DNA from 2 places in the Streptomyces sp. NPDC025784 genome. Region 1 is predicted to be linked to the other one. Evidence: riboswitches for the same ligand, from Rfam matches in the RefSeq annotation. Region 1 holds a riboswitch; the other holds the start of a gene.
The links. A riboswitch is a leader RNA that binds a small molecule or an ion and turns the genes downstream of it on or off. The one in region 1 is predicted to bind glycine.
Positions count from the first base shown of each region.

Region 2: another riboswitch for glycine. It lies ahead of gcvP (aminomethyl-transferring glycine dehydrogenase); the one in region 1 lies ahead of gcvT (glycine cleavage system aminomethyltransferase GcvT).

Region 1 is NZ_JBVHMN010000011.1:38,112-44,925, reverse strand. It holds gene ACZ4IF_RS24365 (ABC transporter permease) at 12-1,010, opposite strand; gene ACZ4IF_RS24360 (enhanced serine sensitivity protein SseB C-terminal domain-containing protein) at 1,463-2,263, opposite strand; gene ACZ4IF_RS24355 (enhanced serine sensitivity protein SseB) at 2,447-3,214, opposite strand; gene ACZ4IF_RS24350 (AAA family ATPase) at 3,257-3,952, opposite strand; glycine riboswitch at 4,121-4,218, shown strand; glycine riboswitch at 4,219-4,331, shown strand; gene gcvT (glycine cleavage system aminomethyltransferase GcvT) at 4,366-5,484, shown strand; gene gcvH (glycine cleavage system protein GcvH) at 5,693-6,070, shown strand; gene glyA (serine hydroxymethyltransferase) at 6,082-6,814, shown strand, end outside.
Region 2 is NZ_JBVHMN010000010.1:358,682-365,495, forward strand. It holds gene gcvP (aminomethyl-transferring glycine dehydrogenase) at 1-2,313, opposite strand, end outside; glycine riboswitch at 2,488-2,583, opposite strand; gene ACZ4IF_RS24140 (PRC-barrel domain-containing protein) at 2,697-3,071, shown strand; gene ACZ4IF_RS24145 (DNA polymerase IV) at 2,990-4,453, opposite strand; gene ACZ4IF_RS24150 (MerR family transcriptional regulator) at 4,557-5,231, opposite strand; gene ACZ4IF_RS24155 (bifunctional nuclease family protein) at 5,473-5,946, opposite strand; gene ftsR (transcriptional regulator FtsR) at 6,033-6,788, opposite strand.

The DNA.
Region 1 (6,814 bases):
TGCGTCAGGCATCAACGGCTGCGCGGGTCGAGAGCGTCACGGAGACCGTCGCCGAGCAGGTTGAACGCGAGGACGGTCACAAAGATGGCGAGGCCGGGGACGATCATGAACTGAGGGTCGACCTCGTAGTAGTTGACCGCTTCCCTGAGCATGCCACCCCACGATGCCTGCGGCGGCTGGATGCCGACCCCGAGGAAGCTCAGGGAGGCCTCGAAGAGGATGTTGGTCGGGATGAGCAGCGTCGAGTAGACGATGATCGGGCCGACCAGGTTGGGCAGCAGCTCCCGGAACAGGATGTACGGGCCCTTGGCGCCCATGCCCCGGGAGGCGTCCACGAACTCTCGCTCGCGCAGGGCAAGGGTCTGACCGCGCACGATCCGGCCCAGGTAGGGCCAGTTGAAGAAGCCGATCACGAAGATCAGCACGCTCAGGTGGAGCGGGAGCCCTTCGAGGCCGAACGCGCCGCCCTGCAGGGTGGCGGAGATGGCGATCGCGAAGAGCAGGAGGGGGAAGGCGAGGAAGGTGTCCATCAGGCGGCTGATGATCGAGTCGACCCGCCCGCCGTAGAAGCCCGCGACGACGCCGAGGATCGCGCCGATCACGTTCGACAGGATGGTGGCGCCGAAGGCGACGACCAGCGAGACCCAGGAGCCCTCCAGGAGGCGGGTGGCGAGGTCGCGGCCGAACTTCGGGTCCACACCGAGCGGGTGGTCCGCGCTCATGCCGCCCATCCCGCCCTTGGGCAGCGAGGTGTTGGCGTCGATCAGATCCTGGTTGAAGGCGTTCGGGTCCAGACCCAGCAGCGACTGGATGGGCCGGGCGAGGATGGCCATCAGGATGAGCAGCACGACGATGACACCGCCGGCGACCGCCACCTTGTCGCGCTTGAAGCGCGTCCAGGCGATCTGTCCCAGGGAACGGCCCTCGATCTGCCCCTTGCCGACTCCGGCAAGCACAGCCTCTGGCTGCGCTTCCGATGCCGCCGCGGTGGTCTCGATCGGTGCGGTCACAGTGACCCGACCCCTCTCGCCGGTGGTGACCGGCCTACGCCTGCCGCTGTCTGCGGCTTGGTTCACTTGCGTGCCGGGAGGTCGGCCGCAGATGGTGCGACCTGGTGACCCGGCTGATCGTTCGACTTGCACTCGCTCACAGGATCGATGACCCCATGTCTGATGGGCGAGTCTTCAGTGCCGCCACGATCACGTGCCAGGTCTGATGGAGAAAGTATGCGCAACCGTGATGCTCTTAAGGGGATTCCGTTATCCGAACAGTGGGTAACGCGAGGCGGACAGGGGGCAGTTGCGCCGGAAGGGGCCATGACGCCCTCTTTCGGTACGCGTCCACCCCAACCCGGACAAGCATCCCTTACGCCGGTTCCTCTGCAGGTCAGGCCCAAGACACTGCCGCGGAGAACGCCTGCGCGACCGCTGGGCCACGGACGGCGGGCCGCCGGCGTGCGCCGTCAGTATCCACCTCGGGCCGGCGGATAACCGTAGCCGCCCGCCAACGGCGCCTGGGCCGGGGCCGCGTGGGCCTCACGGTCGTAGAACGGCCGGGCGTTGGCCCGCAGCCACATGGCGACCGGGTCGTACTCGTCGGACATCGCCACGGTCGAGACGGGCAGCCCGTCGGGGACCGCGCCGATGGACTGCTGCATCATGGCGCGCACCGAGTCGACCGCGGGCGGCGAAGTGTCGTACACGTCAAGGCCGATGGCGAGATAGGGCGCCCCGAGGGCCGGCTGCACCCAGGCACGGCGCAGCGACCGCACGGCGGAGGTGCGGTGCGCGTTCTGCGTGAGCAGGGCGTAGAACTGCGGGATCTCGATGCCCGGTTCGGACAGCCGCAGCGGTCCGGCGGGCTGCCGCTCCAGGCCCGCGGCGATGCGCCGCAGGTCCAGCCAGGGGATGCCCATGCCGCCGCCGGGCGCGTGCGGATTGAGCCAGAGGCCGAAATGGTCGGGGTAGAGGGTGCGGGCGACGTCGAGGCCGTCGACCACCTCGTACGAGCGGTTCCAGCCACTGGCCGAGAGCTCCTGGGCGGAGGTGACGCACGGCGCGTAGCCGAAGCCGTCCACCTCCATGTTCCCGTACTGGGCGTCCGGGGACCCGGCCTGGCCGTGCCACAGGAGCATCCAGACCTGACCGGACGACGGGGTCGCGAGCGCGCGAAGGAGCGCCTCGTAGGCGTCGTAGCGCCCGGGGGTCACCTGGCGCAGCATGTGCTCGACCTGCCCGGCCGCGGCCGTGCCCGACGCGCTCACCCTCAACCGCCCCTTCGCGAACAATTCACGACGAACTCATCCAATACGCCCGAGCCACCGGTGACGAACCTGCGTCAACACCTCGACCGAGCCATGAAACCAGCTTAAGCGGCGATCCTGACAGCGACTTGACGCACGGCGTCACGGGTCTCCGTGGTGTCACCGCTCACGCTCGTGCCGGGGTCAGTACTCGCGCTGGTAGAAGGGCCGCACCTGGGCGCGTATCCAGTCGCCCACCGGGTCCTGGGCGACGTCCAGGAGAACCAGGTTCACGGCGTGGCCGACCGGGACCCGGCCGAGAGCACGGCCCAGCGCGTCGAGCGGGAGCGTGCGGGCGTCGCCCTCCCACTGGGAGAGCTCGACGCCGATGAACATCACCGGGGCGCCGCCCTCGATGCTGGCCAGGCAGCGGCGGGCGCTGAGCACGACGCCGGTCCCGGCGAACTCGGCCGACGCGGCGGACAGGAAGTCCACCGGGTCGTCCTGCCAGTCGGGCTCGAACAGCCGCACCCGGCCGCCGCTCGCCGGCCCGTCCAGCGGGGTCCGCCCCGCCCGGCACAGCTCGGCCACCGCGATGGGCGGCAGGGGTACGCCGACCACGCCGTCCGGGTTGATTGCGATGCCGACCTGGGGCGGCAGGCCCCGGGCGAACTCGACGGCGGGCGCGATCGTGTACGACAGGTGACCGCCGGTGACCTGGCGGAACTGCTCCTCGGAGCTGAACACGGGGACGTACGCCTGGCCCTCGATCTCCAGCGTCGGCAGGTCGAGGGGGCCGCTGTGCGGACCGCCGCCGTTCGGCAGGGGCACCCAGACGAAGCTGCGGCCGAGGACCTCGATGATGCGGGCACCGGCCGAGGGCACGCCGAGCGAGGCGGACAGCACCTCCTCCAGCTCGTTGCCGGGCCATCCGCCGTGCGGATGGGGGTGCGCCTGTGCCGGGAAGTCCATCTGTCTACCGCCTGCTTCGAACCACTGTTCCGGCTGGAAAGATTAGTGGGCGTCGGTGACGGCCCGGCCGTCGAAGTCGATCCGGCGCAGCACGCCCGCCGCCTCACGGTCGATGAGCACCGCCGAGCCGCAGCCCTCGGGCAGGTCGCCCTTCTCCACGGCACGCAGCAGCCTGGCCACGGCTCCGCGATGCCGTGCGAAGGCGTAGCGCGAGACACCGCGGCCCCGGTCGTGCTGGCCCCGGAGCGCCGTGCCGGGCGGGACGTCGAGCAGCAGCAGGTGCAGCGAGCCGCCCCGGCGCCGGGCCTCGCGGGCCAGCCAGCGGCGCACCCAGGCCTGCGTGCCGCAGTCGTGCACGACGACGCCGGCGCCGGAGCGCAGCGCGCGACGCAGCCCCGCGTAGTGCGCGAGGCGGACGAAGGGGCGGTAGACCGCGTACGGCAGCCATCGGGCCCTCCCGGCGTCCCAGCGGTCACGGGTGTCCTGGGAGTCGATGCGCGGGCCCGTGACGGCCCGGCGCATCAGGGTCGACTTGCCGCTGCCGGGCAGCCCCGTGACCACCACGACGTCGGACGCCCCGAAGAGCAGGCCGTGCGGGCTGTGCCCGGCGCGTGCCCTCAGGTCGCGGACGACGGCCGCCGGGAGCGGGCCGCACGCCTCCCGGGCCGGGGCGCCGGGCTGCTTGGGCAGGGCAATTCCCGAGGTCGTCGCGTACGCCGTGGTCCTGTTCACCGTGATCGTCCTCCCCTTGGGTGTGGAGTCCCATCCCCGTCGAGTGTAAAGAGAAGGTAATGCGTCGTCTCTCTCGTTTCCGTACTCGGACTGCCACAGGCCGGTTACAGATGCGGACTGCCCCGATCGGACGGCGCGTGCAATGATGTGCGCGCCAACTGCATACCGGCCGCTTGAATCCGCGCGGGAGAGTCCTGGGGCACGAGTTCCCGGGCGCCGAAGGAGCAAGTCCCTCCCTTGAATCTCTCAGGCCCCGTTACCGCGCGGGCGAGGCACATCTGAAAAGCGGGCCGCTGACCAGTGGCTCCACCCAAGGTGCAAGTCACGACCACCGTTTCGTGGGGTCGTGGCGAACCTCTCAGGTTCCGATGACAGATGGGGAGGAACGACCTCGCCGTCATGCCTTGGGAGCCCCACCGATGAGCAGCAACGCACCCCGTCACACCGCGCTCGATGCCCTGCATCGCTCGCTCGGCGCGACGATGACCGACTTCGCAGGCTGGGACATGCCCCTGCGGTACGGCTCCGAGCGCGACGAGCACCTCGCCGTCCGCACGAAGGCCGGTCTGTTCGACCTCTCGCACATGGGCGAGATCACCGTCACCGGGCCGCAGGCCGCCGCCCTGCTGAACTACGCCCTGGTCGGCAACATCGCCTCCGTCGGCGTCGGCCGCGCGCGCTACACGATGATCTGCCAGGAGGACGGCGGCATCCTCGACGACCTGATCGTCTACCGGCTCGCCGAGACCGAGTACATGGTCGTCGCCAACGCCTCCAACGCCCAGGTGGTCCTCGACGCGCTCACCGAGCGCGCGGACGGGTTCGACGCCGAGGTCCGCGACGACCGCGACGCGTACGCCCTGATCGCCGTACAGGGCCCCGAGTCCCCCGGCATCCTCAAGTCGCTCACCGACGCCGACCTGGACGGCCTGAAGTACTACGCGGGCCTGCCGGGCACCGTGGCCGGCGTCCAGGCGCTCATCGCCCGCACCGGCTACACCGGTGAGGACGGCTTCGAGCTCTTCGTGGCGCCCGCGGACGCCGAGCGGCTGTGGCAGGCGCTCACCGAGGCGGGCGCCCCCGTCGGCCTCGTCCCCTGCGGCCTGTCCTGCCGCGACACGCTGCGCCTGGAGGCCGGCATGCCGCTGTACGGGCACGAGCTGACCACCTCGCTGACGCCCTTCGACGCCGGGCTCGGGCGGGTCGTGAAGTTCGAGAAGGAGGGCGACTTCGTGGGCCGCAAGGCCCTGGAGGCCGCCGCCGAGCGGGCCGAGAAGAGCCCTCCGCGGGTCCTCGTCGGCCTGATCGCCGAGGGCCGTCGCGTGCCGCGCGCCGGGTACACCGTCGTCGCCGACGGCACGGTGATCGGCGAGGTCACCTCGGGCGCCCCGTCCCCGACGCTGGGCAAGCCGATCGCGATCGCGTACGTCGACGCCGCGCACGCTGCGCCCGGGTCCGCCGGTGTCGGCGTGGACATCCGGGGCAGCCACGAGCCGTACGAGGTCGTGGCCCTGCCGTTCTACAAGCGCCAGAAGTAGGCACCGGGCGCGCGACGGACGCCATGGGCACCGGAAGGAAGCGGACCGAGCGAGCGCCGCGGGGGTACCCGCGCGCGTTGGTGCGTGACCTGTGCCCCGGCGTGCCGTCTCGTATCCCATGACCACCCCTCCCCCGGGTTTCCGGCTTCGTCCGGGCACGGGGTACCCCCGACATCAGCAGTCCCCCGCGTACAGGAGAATTCAGGCCATGAGCAACCCCCAGCAGCTGCGCTACAGCAAGGAGCACGAGTGGCTGTCGGTCGCCGAGGACGGCGTCTCGACGGTCGGCATCACCGAGTTCGCGGCCAACGCGCTCGGCGACGTCGTCTACGCCCAGCTTCCGGAGGTCGGTGACACGGTGACCGCGGGCGAGTCCTGCGGCGAGCTGGAGTCGACCAAGTCGGTCAGCGACCTCTACGCGCCGGTCACCGGCGAGGTCGTCGAGGCCAACCAGGACGTGGTGGACGACCCGTCGCTGGTGAACTCCGCCCCCTTCGAGGGCGGCTGGCTGTTCAAGGTACGCGTCACGGACGAGCCGGAGGACCTCATGTCCGCGGACGAGTACACCGCTTTCACCGCCGGCTGAGGAGTCACCGCATGTCGCTTCTGAACACGCCCCTTCACGAACTGGACCCGGACGTCGCCGCCGCCGTCGACGCCGAGCTGCACCGCCAGCAGTCCACCCTGGAGATGATCGCGTCGGAGAACTTCGCTCCGGTCGCGGTCATGGAGGCCCAGGGTTCGGTCCTCACCAACAAGTACGCCGAGGGCTACCCCGGCCGCCGCTACTACGGCGGCTGCGAGCACGTCGACGTGGTCGAGCAGATCGCCATCGACCGCATCAAGGCGCTCTTCGGTGCCGAGCACGCGAACGTGCAGCCGCACTCGGGCGCCCAGGCCAACGCGGCCGCGATGTTCGCGCTGCTCAAGCCGGGCGACACGATCATGGGTCTGAACCTCGCGCACGGCGGGCACCTGACCCACGGCATGAAGATCAACTTCTCCGGCAAGCTGTACGACGTGGTCGCCTACCACGTGGACGACGAGACCGGTCAGGTCGACATGGCCGAGGTCGAGCGCCTGGCCAAGGAGTCCCGGCCGAAGCTGATCGTGGCGGGCTGGTCGGCCTACCCGCGTCAGCTCGACTTCGCGGAGTTCCGCCGCATCGCCGACGAGGTCGGCGCGTACCTCATGGTCGACATGGCGCACTTCGCCGGACTGGTCGCCGCGGGCCTGCACCCCAACCCGGTGCCGCACGCCCACGTCGTCACCACGACCACCCACAAGACGCTGGGCGGCCCGCGCGGCGGCGTGATCCTCTCGACGGCCG
Region 2 (6,814 bases), on a different contig from region 1:
GACGTAGGCCCAGGAGATCGGCAGGATGCCCGCGGAGCCCCACGGAGCGGCCGAGATCGGGCCCACACCGGTCTCCGGACCGGCCGCGGGCTGCAGGGGGTGGTTGGGCAGGTACGGCGCCAGGTGCGCGCGCACGCCGACCGGGCCGACGCCCGGGCCGCCGCCGCCGTGCGGGATGCAGAACGTCTTGTGCAGGTTGAGGTGCGAGACATCACCGCCGAAGTGCCCCGGCTTGGCCAGACCCACCAGCGCGTTGAGGTTGGCACCGTCGACGTAGACCTGACCGCCGGCCTCGTGGACCTGCGCGCAGATGTCGGCGACGTGCTCCTCGAACACTCCGTGCGTCGAGGGGTAGGTGATCATCAGTACGGCGAGTTCGTCGCGGTACTGCTCGATCTTGGCACGCAGGTCCTCGACGTCGACCTCGCCGTCGTCCGCGGTCTTGACGACCACGACCTTCATGCCGGCCATCACGGCGCTCGCGGCGTTGGTGCCGTGCGCGGAGGACGGGATGAGGCAGACGGTGCGCTGCTCGTCGCCGTTGGCCCGGTGATAGCCGCGCACGGCCAGCAGACCGGCCAGCTCGCCCTGCGAACCTGCGTTGGGCTGGAGCGAGACCTTGTCGTACCCGGTGACCTCGGCGAGCCGCTCCTCGAGCTCCGTGATCAGAGTGAGGTAGCCCTGTGCCTGCTCGGCCGGGACGAACGGGTGCAGCTGGCCGAACTCGGGCCAGGTGACCGGCTCCATCTCCGTGGTCGCGTTGAGCTTCATCGTGCAGGAGCCCAGCGGGATCATGCCGCGGTCGAGCGCGTAGTCGCGGTCGGACAGCTTGCGCAGGTAGCGCAGCATCGCGGTCTCGGAGCGGTGCTGGTGGAACACCGGGTGGGTGAGGTAGTCGTCGGTGCGCAGCAACGCGGCCGGCAGGGTGTCCTCGGCCGTGGCGTCCAGCGCCTCGACGTCGCCCTCGACACCGAACGCGGTCCACACGGCGCCGAGCTCGCGGCGCGTGGTGGTCTCGTCACAGGAGATCGACACGTGGTCGGCGTCCGCCTGGTGGAGGTTGACGCCGTGCTCGCGGGCGGCGGCGACGATCTCCGCGGCCCGGCCCGGGACCCGCACGGTCAGCGTGTCGAAGTACGCACCGTGCACGACCTCGACCCCGCCCGCCGTCAGACCCGCGGCGAGCACGGTGGCGTACCGGTGGGTACGTCGCGCGATGGTCCGCAGACCGTCCGGACCGTGGTAGACGGCGTACATGCCGGCCATCACGGCGAGCAGCACCTGAGCGGTGCAGATGTTGCTGGTGGCCTTCTCCCGGCGGATGTGCTGCTCACGCGTCTGCAGGGCGAGGCGGTACGCCTTGTGTCCGTCGGCGTCCACGGACACTCCGACCAGGCGACCGGGCAGGCTGCGGGCGAACTTCTCCTGGACCGCCATGTAGCCGGCGTGCGGACCGCCGAAGCCCATCGGCACACCGAAGCGCTGCGTCGTGCCGACGGCGATGTCGGCGCCGAGGTCGCCCGGCGAGGTGAGCAGGGTCAGGGCGAGGAGGTCGGCGGCCACGGTGACCACGGCGCCGAGCTCGTGGGCCTGGTCGACGACCGCCTTGATGTCGCGTACGGCACCGGAGGCGCCGGGGTACTGGAGCAGCACGCCGTTGATGTCGCGCTCGGCGATCTCGGCCGGGATGCCCTCGCTGAGGTCGGCGACGACGACCTCGACGCCGGTCGGCTCCGCGCGGGTCTCTATGACGGCGACGGTCTGCGGCAGGGCGTCCGCGTCGACCAGGAAGAGGCCCTTCTTGTTCTTGCCCATGCGCCGGGACAGCGCCATCGCCTCGGCGGCGGCGGTGCCCTCGTCGAGCAGCGAGGCGCCCGAGGTCGGCAGCCCGGTCAGCTCGGCGACCACGGTCTGGAAGTTGAGGAGTGCCTCCAGGCGGCCCTGCGAGATCTCCGGCTGGTACGGCGTGTACGCGGTGTACCAGGCCGGGTTCTCCATGACATTGCGCAGGATCACTGGCGGCGTGAAGGTGCCGTAGTAACCGAGGCCGATCATCGAACCGAGCACCTCGTTGCGGTCCGCGAGGGAACGCAGCTCGGCGAGGACCTCCGCCTCGGTACGCGCGCCGGGAAGCTCCAGCGCCTCGGCATTCTTGATCACGTCCGGCACCGCGGCGGCCGTCAGATCGTCGAGCGACCCGTATCCGACGTGGGCGAGCATCTTGGCCCTGGCTTCGAGGTCGGGCCCGATGTGGCGCTGCTCGAAGGGGATTCCCTGCTCGAGCTCGGAGAGCGGAATGCGGTGGGCGGTCATTGCGGAGGCCTCCTGGTCTGACGCGACCTTCGAGGGGCACCCCGGCACGGGTACCCCGACGGCCTCCCCCTCTGTCATCTCAACCTGAGAGCTTCACCGGCCCGTCCGACGTGCCGGTTTTCACCGTCGGTGAGAGCGGAAGCCATTGGCAACCGCCCTGCTTTCCAGAGTGACCTCGTCCGTGCGGTACGTGAGCCTGAGAGATTCCGGGGAGGATTTGCTCCTTCGGCGCCTCCGATGAAGTCTGGAGGACTCTCCCGCACGGGGTCAGCAGCCGCTGTCAGCCTACCAGCGAGGACAAGACACGATCCTTCGAGTGGCCGCCTGCCTGAATCTGCTCTTTTGTAGTGCTTACGGATGAGTTGCGACCAAGTGGAGGGCCCGTGCAGACCGACATCGATCCGCGCAACCTGATCGGCCGCAAGGCGTTCGACCGCAATGGCACCAAGATCGGCACGATCGACGAGGTGTACCTCGACGACGCGACCGGCGTACCGGAGTGGGCGGCCATACGCACAGGCCTCTTCAGCAGGGACGCTTTCGTGCCCCTTGAGCCCAGTGAACTCGTGGAAGGGGCCCTGCGCATCCCCTTCGACCGGGCTCTGATCAAGGACGCTCCCGACTTCGGCGTGGGCCGGCACCTCTCGCCCGAGCAGGAGCTCCAGCTCTACCACCACTACGGACTCGACGTGGCGGCCCCCTCCCCGCCTCCGCCGGACCGTGACTTCGGCAAGATCGCGGGCTCGGACGAGCCCTGACCCGGATGCTCCAACGCGTCCGGGGAAACCACCGGAACGACCAGGGGCAGCGGATCGGCCGGCTCCAGCTCGGGGTCGTCGGTCCGGAACGTCTTGACCCGCCCCGGCGCGGAGTAGGGCGTCTCGAACCGCACCGTGACCCGCCCCAGGCCGCTGCCCTGGACCCAGCCGTGCCCGTGCTCGGCATGCCGCACGTCGTGCCCGGCGGGCCACCGGCGCTCGGCGGGCGCCTCCGATGACGCCCCGGAGTCGCGCGAGCCCTCGTCGGCGGGGTGCTCCTGGCCGGGGGGCTCCTCCGCCGCGGCATGGGCCTGCGCCTGCGCGAACAGGTCCTCCTGCGTGTAGTCCGCGAGCCCTGAGACTCCGACCCCCAGCAGCCGCACCCCACCGGTCGTGTCCACGGCCTCCAGGAGCCGCGCGGCGGCCTCCCGCACGACCGCCGGATCGTCCGTGGGCCCCCGCAGCGTCTCGGACCGGGTGAGCGTCGAGAAGTCGTACCTCCGCACCTTCAGGACGATGGTCCGCCCCGACAGTCCCGCCCCGCGCAACCGCTGCACGCACCGGTCGGCGAGCCGCTGCACCTCCAGACCGACCCGCGTGCGGTCGTGGATGTCCACGTCATAGGTGTCCTCGACCGAGACGGACTTCGTCTCCCGCTCGGCGACCACGGGCCGCTCGTCGTGCGCCAGCGCCATCGCGTACAGCGCGTGTCCGTGCGCCTTCCCCAGCAGCCGTACGAGCTCGTCCTCGCCGGCCTCGGCGATCTCCTCGACCGTGGTGATCCCCGCACGCCGCAGATGGTCCCCGGTCGCGGGACCCACGCCGGGCAGCGTCCGCACCGACATCGGCCCCAGCAGCGCCCGCTCGGTGCCGGGCTCTATCAGGACCAGTCCGTCGGGCTTGGCCTGCTCCGAGGCGATCTTCGCGAGCATCTTGGACGCGGCGAGGCCCACCGATCCCGTGAGTCCCGTGACGGCACGGATGTCCGCGCGCAGCTTCACCCCGGCGAGCCGTGCCGAGCCCTCGTCCCAGGCCGCGCCCCCCGCCTCCAGGTCCACGAAGGCCTCGTCCAGGCTCAGCGGCTCCACCAGGGGCGACAGGGCCCGCAGCAGCGCCATCACCTGCTCGCTGACCTCCTTGTAGAGGCTGAAGCGGGGCACGAGATACGCGGCGTTGGGTGCCAGGCGCCGGGCCTGGGCCATGGGCATCGCCGAGTGGACACCGAAGACCCGGGCCTCGTACGACGCGGTGGCGACGACACCGCGCGGTCCGAGCCCGCCCACGACGACCGCTTTTCCGCGCAGGCTCGGCTTGGACGCCTGTTCCGCCGAGGCGAAGAAGGCATCCATGTCGAGATGCAGGATCGTGGGCGCGGTTCTCACATGTCCGATGCTGCACCACGCCACTGACAATGCCCCTGCGCGGCCCGCCGCCCACAGGACGGCCCGCGAAGCAGCACGCCCCTCGCGGCGACCGCCCAGAAGGTCACACAGCCCGGTTGCGCCGCCGTGCCAGCTCGTCCGCGGGGTTGTGCCCGACGAGCGTCTCGCCGGTGTCCACACGCTCTCCGTGCAGCTGCGACAGGGCGCCCTCGACGTCCCGCCACACCACTCCCACGGCGATCCCGAAGACCCCCTGGCCGCCCTGGAGCAGCGCGTGGACTTCGTCGGGCGAGGTGCACTCGTAGACGGTCGCGCCGTCGCTCATCAGCGTCATCCGCTCCAGGTCCCGGAAGCCGCGCTCCCTGAGGTGCTGGACCGTGGTGCGGATGTTCTGCAGCGAGACACCTGTGTCGAGGAAGCGCTTGACGATCTTCAGGACGACGACGTCACGGAAGCTGTAGAGCCGCTGCGTCCCGGATCCGTAGGCGGGCCGCACGCTCGGCTCGACGAGCCCGGTCCTCGCCCAGTAGTCCAGTTGCCGGTAGGTGATGCCCGCGGCGGCACATGCCGTGGGACCGCGGTAGCCGATCTCCTGGGAAACGGCCCCTCCCTCGTCCGGCACCGCCGCCGGCCGCATCGGAGCGTGCTCGTCCGTGCTGCCGTGGTCGGGGTACCCCCTGCTCGAGCGGAGCCGAGCGCTGGTGGGAGGGTACGGACCGCTCTCCCCCAGACCGTGTCCGGGGGCACCCCCAGCCGTACCGTCGCCGCTGTTTCTCACGCCGACCTCCGTCCTTGACCTGCCTTCTCGACGGTAGGCAGTCACCACGGGTGCGTCAACGATCGCCACACTCGGCACGCCGAGTGATAATCACCCTAAGAGTGGTTTCTCGTGCCCCACCGCGGGGAAAGGCTAGCCGAATGCTCGCGGTCCGGGCCGCGGCGCACCACACTCGCCGCGGGCAATTGCCGCCGGAACCGGCGCGCCTGCGCGCGCACCGCCGATGGGCGGTGGCGGGGCCTCACTGGCTGTTGGTGCCGAAGTCCTCGGGCGAGATCTGGTCGAGGAACTCGCGGAACTTCTCCACCTCGTCCTCCTGCTCGTCCGGGATCGCGATGCCGGCGTCGTCGAGCACGCCGTCGCTGCCGTAGATCGGCGTTCCGGTGCGCAGCGCCAGAGCTATGGCGTCGGACGGCCGTGCGCTGACCTCGACCCCGCTGGCGAAGACCAGCTCCGCGTAGAAGACGCCCTCACGCAGGTCCGTGATGCGTACCTCGGTGAGCTCCTGACCCACGGCCTCCAGCACGTCCTTGAACAGGTCGTGGGTCAGCGGTCGTGCGGGGGCCATGCCCTGCTGGGCGAAGGCGATCGCGGTCGCCTCCCCCGGTCCGATCCAGATGGGGAGGTACCGGTCGCCTCCCACTTCACGCAGAAGCACGATCGGTTGGTTGGAGGGCATTTCGACCCGGACACCTACGACATCGAGCTCGTTCACACAGCAACCCTAGGCCGTGCCCGGGACGTTTGGGTAGTCGGGCACAGAACGGGTGGACGATCCGGAGCCCCGGCCGGCGCCCCGGTTCAGGGCAGGCGTACGCCCAGCGCGGTCTGCACGAGCGCCGCGTGCAGCTTCACCGTGAGCCCCGCCAGCTCCTTGGTACGGGCCTCCGCGTGCGCCCGCGTCTGCGGGTTGCGATGGCGCCGCAGCGGGGCCACCACCTGGTCCACGAGCCCTGCGTCACGTTCCGCGGCGGCCTTCATCGCGCGCAGGTGGCGTGGCTCGATCCCGAACCGGCCCAGCTCGACGACGAGCGTCGCGACGGTCACCGCCTCGGCGTCGTACACGTCGTCCGCCAGCGGTGCGATCAGTCCGTACGACTCCCACTCCGCCAGGTCCCGCTCGTCGATCTCCGCGGCGGCCAGCAGCTCGGCACGGCCCACACGGGCCGCCGTGGGCGCGTCGGGCTCGCCCAGGAAGTCGCCCAGGGGTTCGCCGTCCCCCGCGTCGCGCTGACGGCCCACGGACGGCAGACGCACGGGCTCACCGCGTTCCAGGGCCTCCAGGTGCTCGCGGATCACCTTGAGGGGCAGATAGTGGTCCCGCTGCATCCTCAGGACATGACCGAGGCGCTCGACGTCGTGGGCACTGAACTTGCGGTACCCCGAGGGGGTCCGCCGCGGCTCGACGAGCCCCTCCGACTCCAGGAACCTGATCTTGGAGATGGTGACTTCGGGGAACTCGTCGCGCAGTGCGTTCAGCACCACGCCGATGCTCATCAGCCCACTCTCCGTGGCGGCGGTACCGCTGCCGGCACCGCCGCTCGGTGTTTGAAGCATGGACCTTCCCTGGGGTCCCCCCTGAC